One region of the Ruegeria sp. N10 genome, then DNA from elsewhere that is predicted to be linked to it. Evidence: riboswitches for the same ligand, from Rfam matches in the RefSeq annotation. Region 1 holds a riboswitch; the other holds the start of a gene.
What was found. Region 1 has a riboswitch for cobalamin ahead of ACR0JI_RS18785 (hypothetical protein). Riboswitches for the same ligand answer to the same signal wherever they lie in the genome.
Positions count from the first base shown of each region.

Region 1 (5,916 bases):
ATAATCTGGATGACGATATCGTCGTCGAGGATATCCTGCTTGCGGCTAAATCCCGGACGCAGACATTGCGCGACGAGGGTTGTGATATCATCGTGGCGCTTGCCCATTCCGGCCTTGGGGGCAGCGAGCCGGTAGCGGGGATGGAAAACGCCGTGATACCCTTGGCCGCGATCAAAGGCATCGATGCCGTTGTGGCCGGGCACACCCACCTGACACTTCCAGGAGAGAGCCACGCCAATACCCCGATGGTCGATCACCTGACGGGGCTGGTACATGGGACGCCCGTTGTCATGCCGGGATCAGCGGGCTCTTACCTGGGGGTTATCGATTTGGCCGTGACCGCCGGGCCGGACGGCAAAGTGCGAATCCGGGATAGCCGCGTCGAACTGCGCCCGGTTATCAGCAACGGCACAGCCGTCGGGGAAGACCGTGAAATTGCGGGTCTGTGTGAGGTGGCGCATCCTATGACCCGTCAATCCGTTGCGGCACCGGTGGCACATATCCCGGATACATTGCACAGCTATTTCAGTTGCTGTGCGCCGGATCGCGGGCTGAACCTTGTAGCTGCGGCGCAAGCCGCCGCACTGCGCCCGCTTTTGCAGGGAACAGACCTGGCGGATCTGCCGATTCTGTCGGTTGTTTCGCCTGCCAAATCCGGCGGGCGCTCAGGCCCCCGCCATTATACCGAGGTACCCGCCGGAGAAATATGTTTGCGCCATGTCGCAGATCTGCATGTGTTTCCCAACGAGCTGCGCGCAATCCGGATCAGCGGTGCGCATCTGCTGGACTGGTTGGAGATGTCGGCCAGCGTATTCAACCAGTTAAAGCCCGGTTCCGAGCCCGAACTGATCAACCCTGAACGGGCCGGGTACAATTTCGACATCGTGTTTGGACTGTCTTATCAGATCGACCCTACTCAGCCGCCTCGATACGATGCGCAGGGGAAAATGATCCATCCAGACCACAGGCGGATCAGCGATCTGACATATGCAGGCCGCCCCGTACGACCGGAGCAGATGTTCGTTATGGCGCTGAACAATTACCGCGCCAGCGGAGGCGGGCATTTCCCGCATGCGACAACGTCTGAGTTCATCAGCCTGCCACCGCTGAGCATCAAGGACCTTGTGCGGGATTACCTGGCGCAGCACCTTCCGCCCGATCCGATCGTCACGCAGCCCTACCCGTTCTCGCTGATACCGCAGCGGGGCGTGACAACAATTCTTCGCACAGGTCCGGGCGCCCCGAAATATTTGGATGAGTTGCGCAGGTTCGATCCCGTGTTGCTGGGCTCGGATGGCAGGGGATTTGAACGCATCCGCCTGACGCTCTGACGGGTTGTCTTTTCCCGTTGCCTTCCCTATATCCGGACTCGAGAGGTTGGCGCGGGCGAGCGCCTCGCCAACCTGGTCAGGTCCGGAAGGAAGCAGCCACAACGAGCCCCGCTTGGGTCGATGTCCAACCTCTCACTTCGTGAACCACAGCCACAGGAGGGCTTTATGATTGTAGTGAAAACCCTTCGGGCAGACTGGTTCTGATTCACCGGAATCACCGGACTGCCTGAACACACGACCTGCGGATGCGCGCATGCCATCCGTTGGCATTGCTGTTTCTGAAAACAGGCAGATAAATGTCTTATACGCTTTCGGACCTGGGATGGTCCTCTTACTTTGCCGCGCAGCATGCGGTTTTTCCTTCTGACACGCCCTTTCGTATCGCATCGGTACATCGGGACCGTCTGATCGGGCTGAGCCCGGATGGTGATATCCCTTTGCTGACACCGGATAATCCGACCGGTTCATATGCCGTTGGGGATTGGGTCCTTGCCGACGCCGAAAACCGCGTGCGTCACATTCTGGACCGGCGCAGCCTGCTGCAACGCAGGGCTGCCGGTACAGGTGCCGCAACACAACTGATTGCAGCCAATGTCGATGTGTTGTTCATCGTCAGCTCGTGCAACGCCGATTTCAACCTGCCCCGGCTGGAACGTTATCTGGCGCTGGCACATCAGGCCGGATGTTATCCTGTCGTTGTCCTGACGAAAGCTGACCAGTCGGATGACCCCGGCAGTTTCTCGGGACAAGTGCAATCTCTGGACCCTTTTTTGTCGGTACTGGCGATCAATGCGCTGGACCCGGCAGATATCGAAAAGGTTCTGGCATGGTGCCCCAAAGGCCAGACCGGCGCGCTGGTCGGGTCGTCGGGCGTGGGTAAAACGACGCTCAGCAACGCCATGACGGATCAAAACCTCGCCACCTCTGGAATTCGCGAAGACGACGCACGGGGCAGGCACACGACAACGGTGCGCGCGTTGCACCGGATGGGTAACGGTGGCTGGCTGATCGACACGCCGGGAATGCGCGCATTGCGTTTGCTGGACGCTCAGAACGGAATCGACAACGTGTTCTCGGACATCACAGAGCTTGGCCAAAGCTGCCGCTTTTCGGATTGTCAGCACGAGACCGAGCCCGGCTGTGCCGTGCAGAACGCAATCGGCAAAGGCGTTCTTGATCCGGCGCGGCTGGACCGTTGGCGCAAGCTGCGGCGCGAAGATCAACGAAACTCGGAAACCGTTGCGCAATCGCGGGCGCGGGACAAGGCGTTCGGCAAGATGGTCCGCGGTGTCATGCAGGACAAGAAGCTTCGCAAACGGCCATAGCTGCAAGGTGTTATGGAAAACCTGCGTCGCGTCTGATCAGGCGATCAGGCGCGGCCAGACCGCTGCATTGCGCCGGGCAAATGCGCCTATGTGACCAATCTCCGGCAGCCCAAATTCGGCAGGCTTCAGAAGGTAGCGTCTGGCCCCGGGGCCATACAGATCGGCAAGGCGCCAAACCGCCTCGGGCGGAACCATCTGGTCGTCTTCGAACGTGAACAGATCCACAGGTGTTCCAGAACTGCCCCAATGCGCATCAGGCAAATTCTGCCCGATCTCGGGAACGTAGCTAAGAGGAGCTGTGCACCATTTGCGCCATTGCCAGTATACCGAGGCTGGCAGGTCCGAGCCAAACCCGATTGCTTTGCCAGGCAGATAGCCAAGCACCCGCACCATCAGCGGTGCATGGCCATACCAGAACAGCCCCGCCAACCCCCGATAGGGCCATGGGTGATCTTTCAAAGTCACCAGCCCCGAACACACACAGATCATACGGTCGATCTGATTGATATCCGGCTGCACCGGCCCCAGCATCGCACCGACCGAATGACCAATGGTCCAGTGCTGCGCCTTTGGAAACCGCCTGCGCATCTCGGCCCGTGCCGCAGGCATATCGATCAACGCCCAATCCGCCATTGTTGCACGCGCGTCTTTCAGGCGGCCGACCAACGAAAGCCCGTAGTCCCGATAGTCATAGGTCAGGCAAGCCATCCCCCGCTTGGTAGTCAGCCATCGCGCAAAATGGCGATAATAGTCACGCGGCACACCTGTAGCACTGTTCAGCACAACAACGGTTTCCGGCTCACCCACAGGCCGGTACAACCGCGCCGACAAGGTCACGGACCCTGACGGAAAGCTGAAATCTTCGATCAACACCGTCTGTTCCGTATCCAACATGATCCCCGGCTTTCACTGAAACAATCGGTTTGCCTGCCTTCAATGCCGACGACACTAGGCCGGAACATAATCCGCATCCAGCATGACCAAACGTCCGGCCTAAAGATCGGCTTGACTCGGAACGCGATCAGACGCTAGCGGTTGTGTGATGGTTTCCGGCCCCTACAAGAGGTCGGGATGAAAAGGGAACACGGTGCGGTTTGTCTGGTCACACAGACATCAACCAAGTCCGCGACTGCCCCCGCAACTGTAAGCGGTAAGCAATGCCGAAATACCACTGGCCTATGGGCTGGGAAGGTCGGCAGAGCAATGACCCGCAAGTCAGGAGACCTGCCATCGGAACTGAAACCGAAACTCGGGCGGGGTGTCCGGGCAGGTCCTGACGGCGAAATGCTGTCCCACCTGCCCCAATATTCCAGCCCACCACGCGCGGAGGGCGCAGGATGATCTGGAAGACAAAATCACACGAATACAGCGCAACGGTGTGCCAGCGGACAGGGAAAACCTGCCCGGCTTTGGCGCGACTGGCCCGCTCGATTTCGGAAGCCATGGCGCAGGCGGTTTCGGCCACCAGCGAGGATTTCGAATTTGAAGGCAGCAGCGCGCTGTCACATTGCGCAGAAGGGTGCATGGCAACGATCAGAGCGCGATCCGGCAGCGTTCGCATTTTCTGTGGAACACACCCTGACACGGCAACTCGGGATCTGGATGCCTATGCTGATTTGATCTTTGGACCTACATTCAGCACGCTGCCCTCGGGCACCATCGCGAACCTGCCTTGCGCCATGATCGAGGTTTCGACGATCCGCCCCCAAAAAACCGGCTACGCGCCACAGCAGCTTTCAGCTTGATCCCACTTCCACCTGTGCCGGGGTGATCCGGGACGCCCAGGCCAGCTGCGCATCGGTTTCGACAGCGCAGGGGCGCACGGCCCGCAAGCGGTCCAGTGCGTCGCTGGCGCGTTCACCGCATTCAACCATCAGTCGCAGAACAATCATCCCGGATCTGCCACACCCCCCACGGCAGTGTACAAGGACCCGGCCACCGCCCGACAGTGCGTGTCGGGCCGTGGCGCTGACCTCTGGCCAGGCCTTCCGAACCGCTTGCGTCGGTGCTCCAAAATCTTCGATCGGCAGGTGAACCCACCGGCTGGCCCGGCTTTGGATGTCACTGCCAAAGTGCTGCGCGCCATCCTGAAGCATTTCGACATCCGTCGTCATTGAAATCACAAGGCCTGGTTTCCACGCCGCAATCGTATCCAGATCGGTGGCGTAATCCCCGCCACGCCCTGGCATTGAAGTAAGGGCAAGCGTTCCGCCTCCGACCTGCAGAGCAAAAATGACCAGCTGCGACATGAAGTGCGTCCTCCCCCAAGGTACTCTTTACAAAATGAGTCATTAAATCCGCTGGTCCAGTTTAGTTGGAAACCAGTCCGTTTCTGAAACAAAAAATCATCTCGCCCCACAGTGGACGCGGACTGCCGCCGCCACTACGCTGTGCCGAAGCACCGAATCCGAGCGAGTAGACATGACAGACACGCCCAGCCCCGCCTATCAGGTTCTCGCCCGCAAATACCGCCCGGAAACCTTTGCCGACCTGGTGGGTCAAGATGCTATGGTGCGCACCCTAAAAAACGCTTTTGAGGCCGACCGGATTGCGCAGGCCTTTATCATGACCGGCATTCGCGGAACGGGAAAAACCACCACGGCGCGGATCATCGCCAAGGGCATGAACTGCATTGGACCGGATGGAACCGGAGGGCCGACAACAGAGCCTTGCGGTCAGTGCGAGCATTGCGTCGCAATCATGGAAGGTCGCCATGTCGATGTGATGGAAATGGATGCGGCCAGCCGTACCGGCGTCAACGATATCCGCGAGATCATCGACAGTGTCCGCTATCGCGCCGCCAGCGCGCGCTACAAGATCTACATCATCGACGAGGTTCACATGCTCTCGACCAGCGCATTCAACGCGCTGCTCAAGACGCTCGAGGAACCGCCCGCACATGTGAAATTCATCTTCGCGACCACCGAGATTCGCAAAGTGCCGGTCACGGTTCTGTCGCGGTGTCAGCGCTTTGACCTGCGCCGGATTGAGCCCGAAGACATGATCGGTCTGCTGCGCAAGATCGCCGGGGCCGAGGGCGCGCAGATTGCCGACGACGCACTGGCGCTGATCACCCGCGCTGCAGAAGGGTCGGCCCGCGACGCGACCTCATTGCTCGATCAGGCAATCTCGCACGGGGCCGGTGAGACGACGGCAGATCAGGTCCGTGCGATGCTGGGTCTGGCCGATCGTGGACGGGTTCTGGACCTGATGGACATGATCCTGCGCGGTGACGCGGCAGGGGCGCTCACTGAACTGAG
Region 1 covers NZ_JBQFLY010000019.1:8,840-14,755, reverse strand. Annotated here, with positions in the region: gene ACR0JI_RS18805 (bifunctional 2',3'-cyclic-nucleotide 2'-phosphodiesterase/3'-nucleotidase) at 1-1,331, shown strand, start outside; RNA gene ffs (signal recognition particle sRNA small type) at 1,371-1,469, shown strand; gene rsgA (ribosome small subunit-dependent GTPase A) at 1,628-2,656, shown strand; gene ACR0JI_RS18790 (alpha/beta hydrolase family protein) at 2,693-3,550, opposite strand; cobalamin riboswitch at 3,684-3,902, shown strand; gene ACR0JI_RS18785 (hypothetical protein) at 3,994-4,401, shown strand; gene ACR0JI_RS18780 (protein-tyrosine phosphatase family protein) at 4,393-4,905, opposite strand; gene ACR0JI_RS18775 (DNA polymerase III subunit gamma/tau) at 5,078-5,916, shown strand, end outside.

Region 2 (5,916 bases), on a different contig from region 1:
GGTCGAAACTGCCGGTCACGTCCGGGACACGCCCATAGACGTGCAGCCCGTCGCCAAACTGACTTTCTTTGATATCGCAGACAAAGCGGTCAATGCGCGTGATTGCTTCGGCGGTGCTGGTGGCCTGATCCAGACCCAGATCGTTCTCCAGCCCAATGGCTTGCGCCTCATCCCGGATATCTTCCTGCAACCGGTTACGGCGTCTGGGGTCAAGGCCGTCCGCGTTTGAAAATTCGTCCAGCAGGGCTTCCAGCCGCACCATCCGGTCAGGCGTTCCGCTTTCTTTCATCGGCGGTGGAATATGGCCCAGTGTCACCGCGCCGATCCGGCGTTTGGCCTGCGCGGCCTCGCCCGGGTCGTTGACGATGAACGGGTAGATCACCGGCAGGTCACGGATCAGTGCCTCGGGCCAGCAGTTTGCCGATAGGGCGACTGATTTGCCGGGCAGCCATTCCAGCGTGCCATGCGCACCGATATGGATCAGCGCATCCGCTCCAAGACCTTTGCGCAGCCACAAATAGAAGGCGACATAGCTATGGCGCGGGGTGCGCGAAAGGTCGTGATAGTCGTCATCGCGCAGCTCGGGTGTTCCGCGTTCTGGTTGCAGTGCGACCAGTGCCTTGCCGCGTCGCAAAGCAGTGAATTGAAACGCGTCATGAGCGAAAATTGGGTCTTGCTCGGGATCGCCCCATACGGTGTGCAGATCGGTGCGCAGGGTCTCGGGCAATTCAGCGAGTGCACTCAGATAATCCTCAAGCGGCCACGATACCCGGGCGTCCAAGAGTGTGTCGGCAATCGGTTCGGCAGCCGTGATGTCGTAGCCTTCACCGTGAAGATCAGACAGCATCGCTTCGGCTGAGGCCAACGCGTCGAGACCGACCGCATGGGCCATCTGCCAGTCTTTGCCTGGATATGTGGACAGTACCAACGCGGGGATCTGGTCTGCCTTGGGTTTGTCATTCAGGGCGAGCCAGCCCGATACCCGGTCGATGATCGCCTCGATCCGGTCCGGCTCGGCCCGATGCGCAAAACGCGAGTATTCCAGATGCGGATCGCGCTTGCCCGGCTCTTTGAAGGAGGCAATGCCTGCTGATATTCGCCCGTCCACTTCGGGTAATACCACATGCATGGCGAGGTCGGCAGGCGACAGGCCGCGTTCGGCCTCGGCCCAAGCCTTGCGTCGCGAGGTGGCGAGGGCGACCTGAAACACCGGCACATCCGCCGCGTCCAAAGGCGACGTGCCAGACGCGCCCTTTCCCGAGAATGAAGTGGCGTTGATGATGGCCGATGGTCTCAGGGCAACGACCTGTTCCCTGAGCCAGTTGGCAGCGGCCGGGGCCTTGAGCGACGGGGCGAACAAACCCACCGCCTGGAGCCCGCGGGCGCGCAGGCTGCGGATCAGGGCCGCGACCGGGGCTGTGTCTGCTGATGTCAGATAAGCGCGGTAGAAGGTTACGAGAATGCGTTTAGCATCGTTCACGAACGCGCAATCCACCGGGATGACACCCTGTTCCGGGCACCACGCACCGCATTCGGGCAGGGTTTTCGCGCCCATCACCGGGCCGGCATAAAGCCCTGCTGCTAACGCCATCTGTGCCAATGCGGCCTGCGCGGCGACTTCTCCGCCGGTATCACACAGATGTGCCAGCCGCCGCAGGGTCGAGAGGGGCAGGGTCGAATACTCATCCAACCGAGTGTCTTCGCGCCCATCCGCCGGTAAAACGGCCAGCGCGATGCCTTTGGCCTGTGCCAGTGCCAGAACCTGTTGCAACCCGTAAGACCAATAGGGCACGCCACCGATCAGACGGATCAGGATGCCCTTTGCGCCTTCAAGTGTCTGTTCAACATAGGTGTCGACGGACAGTGGGTGTTTCAATGCTGCAAGATTGGCCAGTCGCAAGGTTGGCATCCGCCCCTCAGGTCCGCCGCCGCGATGCCAGCCCGCCGCGAAAGCGCCCAGGTCACTGTCGGAAAAGGACAGTACAACCAGATCAGCCGGGCTTTGGCCCAGATCGGTTGGGGTCTCGGTTTCCTCGAGCCCGTGGCTTTCGCGAAAGACGACGTGCATGACTTACTCGGCAACCTCGGTCACACCCACTAGGATATCACGGATCTCAGCCTCTTTGATGTCGTCATGTTCGGCAATGACGACCAGGCGCGAGCGGCGCTCTTCACCGGGCTCCCACGGGCGGTCGTATTGGTGACGAACCCGTACGCCGACAGCCTGAACCAGCAGGCGCATCGGTTTGCCAGTGACGGCGGCATAGCCTTTGACGCGCAGGATATTCAGCTCAGTTGCCAGACGTTCAATCCTGGCAACCAGTTCCGCCGGGTCGGTCTGTTCCGGCAACTCGACGATGATGCTTTCGAAATCGTCATGCTCATGATCGTGATGGCCATCGTGATGTGACGGGCGCGCGTCCATGTCATCTTCGGCGGCAGCCTCAAGGCCAAGCACGACACGAACGTCGACGACACCCTCGGCAACCTCGACGACGGGAAGCGGGCGCGGCGCCTCAGCGGCGATGATCTGTTTAGCTTTCGCGACACCTTCGGGACCTGCCAGATCGGGCTTGGTCAGCAGGATGATATCCGCGCACGAGATCTGATCCTCGAACACCTCGGACAAGGGTGTTTCGTGGTTGATCGAGTCATCAGCCAGCCGTTGGGCATCCACCGCTTCAACGTTCGGAGCAAAGCGACCGGCGGCCACGGCCTCGGCATCGGCCAGCGCAATAACGCCATCAACGGTGATCTTCGAACGGATATCAGGCCAATCAAACGCTTTCAGCAGCGGTTTGGGCAGTGCAAGGCCGGATGTTTCGATCAAAATGTGATCCGGGCGCGGTTCCAGCGCCATCAGCGCCTCGATGGTCGGGATGAAATCATCGGCCACGGTGCAGCAGATGCAGCCGTTTGCCAGTTCCATGATGTTTTCCGCAGGGCATTCCGGAATCGCGCAGGACTTCAGGATGTCGCCATCAACACCCACATCGCCAAACTCGTTAACAACAATCGCAAGGCGCTTGCCCTGCGGGTTCTGCATCAGATGGCGCACCAGCGTGGTTTTGCCCGAGCCCAGAAAGCCGGTGATCACAGTGACGGGGAGTTTTTCAAGGTTCGACATGATCTCAGGCTCCAATCGGGGGAATGCGCGAGGCGCAATTTTTGCGGAAATGTTCAGGACGGTCGCGCCATTTCACCAGACCATCGCCTGTGGCCAGATACTTAGTCGCGCCATCGATGATGACATCGACGTGATCGATTTCGTTCAGATTCTCGTAAACAAAGGTCCAGCGATCCGGCCCGCCCCGAAGAACGATGGAACAGCCCTGATCGCAGTTCGAAAGGCATTCGACCGGTTTCAGAGTGATACCATCCGGCAGGACAGCCTGTTCCAGGGCCTTGTGCAACAATGTGCCGGGTCGCTCAGCGTCATCCTCGACGGGCAGACCCCGGCGGCAAGTCGTGCAGACCAGTAGCTCTACCGGTGCGTTCTCGGTCATGTCTCTCATCCCCCCAAATCCTCTTCGCGGGGGACGGGGTTTCATGCGGGCACCACGTCTGCACATGGACCCGACACCGGAACACCCCGCCCGGTTTCAACTTCGGGTGTTGGCAGGTCTCCCGGCTTGCGGATGCCAGAGCGGTCGCTCTGTCGGATGTCCCGCCTTCCCGGCACAGGCCAGTGGCATTGGGCATCCTCTCCGGTCACGGTCGCGGGGGCGGCTGCGCTTGGCGGATGAACCGTTGACGCATTCCCTTTTCATCGGCTGTCGCCGACACCAACGAAAGGGACATGCGGCACCGCTGACCCGCTTGTCAAGCGGTTCGCGCGCAACAAATAAGCCAAGGAGAAAAAAGCGACCTGTAGGCGTCGTTCGGCGGCATGAAGAATGTGTTCGGTATGTGGTCGCATGACGGGAAAACGACGAACTTGGAGATGCGTCATATGAAAGTGGGATTTATCGGTCTGGGTAACGTAGGCGGCAAGCTTTCGGGATCCCTTTTGCGCAACGGCATTGATCTGACTGTGCATGACCTGAACGCGGATCTGGTGGCCGAGTTTGTCGCCAAAGGTGCAAAGGCGGCTGAGGGGCCCGCCCAGTTGATGCGCGATTGCGATGCGGTGATCACCTGTCTGCCGTCTCCGGCAGCATCGGACGCAGTCATGCAGGAGATGTTGCCCGAAGTGGGCCCCGGCAAGATCTGGATGGAGATGTCGACCACGGACGAGGCCGAAGTCAAACGCCTAGGTGCCGAAGTCATATCGCGCGGCGGTGCGGCCGTCGATTGCCCGGTTTCTGGCGGGTGCCACCGTGCCGCGACGGGCAATATCTCGATCTTTGCGGGCTGTAACCGGGAAACGTTTGAACGAATTCTGCCGTTCCTGACGACAATGGGTCGTCGGGTTTTGCACACCGGCGAACTGGGCTCGGCCTCGGTGCTGAAAGTGATGACCAATTATCTTGCCACCGCCAACCTGATCACCTGCGCCGAAGCACTGGTTACGGCAAAGGCTGCGGGGATGGATCTGAACACGACCTATGAGGCGATCAAAATCTCGTCCGGCACGTCCTTCGTGCACGAAACCGAAAGTCAGGTCATCTTGAACGGGTCGCGCGATATTTCCTTCACCATGGATCTGGTGAAGAAGGATATCGGTCTGTTTCAGGAGGTCGCCGACCGCGCCGGGGTGCCGCTGGAAATAAACCCGGTGATGATCAATATCTTTAACGATGGTATCGCACGCTATGGCGAACGCGAGCTTTCACCAAATATTATCAAGCGGCTGGAAGAGGCAACTGGCCTGGATATCACCGCCCCGGGCTTCCCTGCCGAAATGACGGATGATGAGCCGGAGGAGCCGGGATACGAGGTTGTGCCACAAGGGCGCGCCTGAACGTAAAGCACATACCAGACAAAATCGGGCCCCTTGAACGAGCAGGGGTAGGCAGGAGTTCCGAAAAACACGCCATATCTGGCCCGCAATTCGACAGAATCGCGGGCCTTGAACGTCTTGAAATACCGAGCGTCGCACGCGTGTACTGCGGGGTTAAGTCAGCGATTTTGATGTGATTGGAGGCGAGTACCGGAATCGAACCGGTGTACACGGATTTGCAATCCGCTGCGTCACCACTCCGCCAACTCGCCTTTTCAAGTAAAATCAAATACTTGCCGTGGTGTGATTGGGTTTTTAACAGCTTTCCTCTGGGGCGTCCAGTGGATTGCGTGCGAATTTGCCGGCAAGACTGAAATTTGCCGAAGTCCATGCCCAAGAAGGTGATCACGATTCAGGTTGCGGCAACAGGGGCGTTGCTGGAAGGTTCAGGATATGGCACAAGCCCGACATCTTTGGGAATGAGACGAGATATCCAATGACTGACTTCGCAGCCCGGCGCCGCACAATGGTTGATACACAGATCCGCCCCTCTGACGTCACCAAGTTCCCGATCATTGAGGCTATGCTGAGTGTTCCGCGGGAAAGCTTCGTACCCGATTCTCAACGCGAGGCGGCCTATGTGGACGGCCTGATTGATCTGGGTGGAGGGCGCAGCATGCTGGAGCCGCGGACCCTGGCTAAAATGCTGGACGTGCTGAACATATCCAAGGATGAGATGGTCCTCGATATCGCTCCGGCAATGGGATATTCCACGGCTGTCACCGCACGGATGGCTGAGTTGGTTGTGGGTGTTGAATGCGACGAAACCCTTGCAGCCGAGGCGCAAAACCTCTTGGCCGAGGCTGACGTGCACAACGCCATCATCCACGTCGGCGCGTTGGAACAGGGTGTGGCGGAACACGGCCCCTATGATGCGATCATGGTGCAGGGCGGTGTCGAGCAGGTGCCCGATGCCCTGTTGGATCAGCTCAAGGACCACGGTCGGATTGTGTGTCTGTTTGTCAACAGCAACC
Region 2 covers NZ_JBQFLY010000001.1:64,166-70,081, forward strand. Annotated here, with positions in the region: gene cobN (cobaltochelatase subunit CobN) at 1-2,068, opposite strand, end outside; gene cobW (cobalamin biosynthesis protein CobW) at 2,072-3,127, opposite strand; gene ACR0JI_RS00320 (DUF1636 family protein) at 3,132-3,506, opposite strand; cobalamin riboswitch at 3,601-3,805, opposite strand; gene ACR0JI_RS00325 (NAD(P)-dependent oxidoreductase) at 3,908-4,903, shown strand; tRNA gene ACR0JI_RS00330 (tRNA-Cys) at 5,081-5,154, opposite strand; gene ACR0JI_RS00335 (protein-L-isoaspartate O-methyltransferase family protein) at 5,379-5,916, shown strand, end outside.
Region 2: another riboswitch for cobalamin. It lies ahead of ACR0JI_RS00320 (DUF1636 family protein); the one in region 1 lies ahead of ACR0JI_RS18785 (hypothetical protein).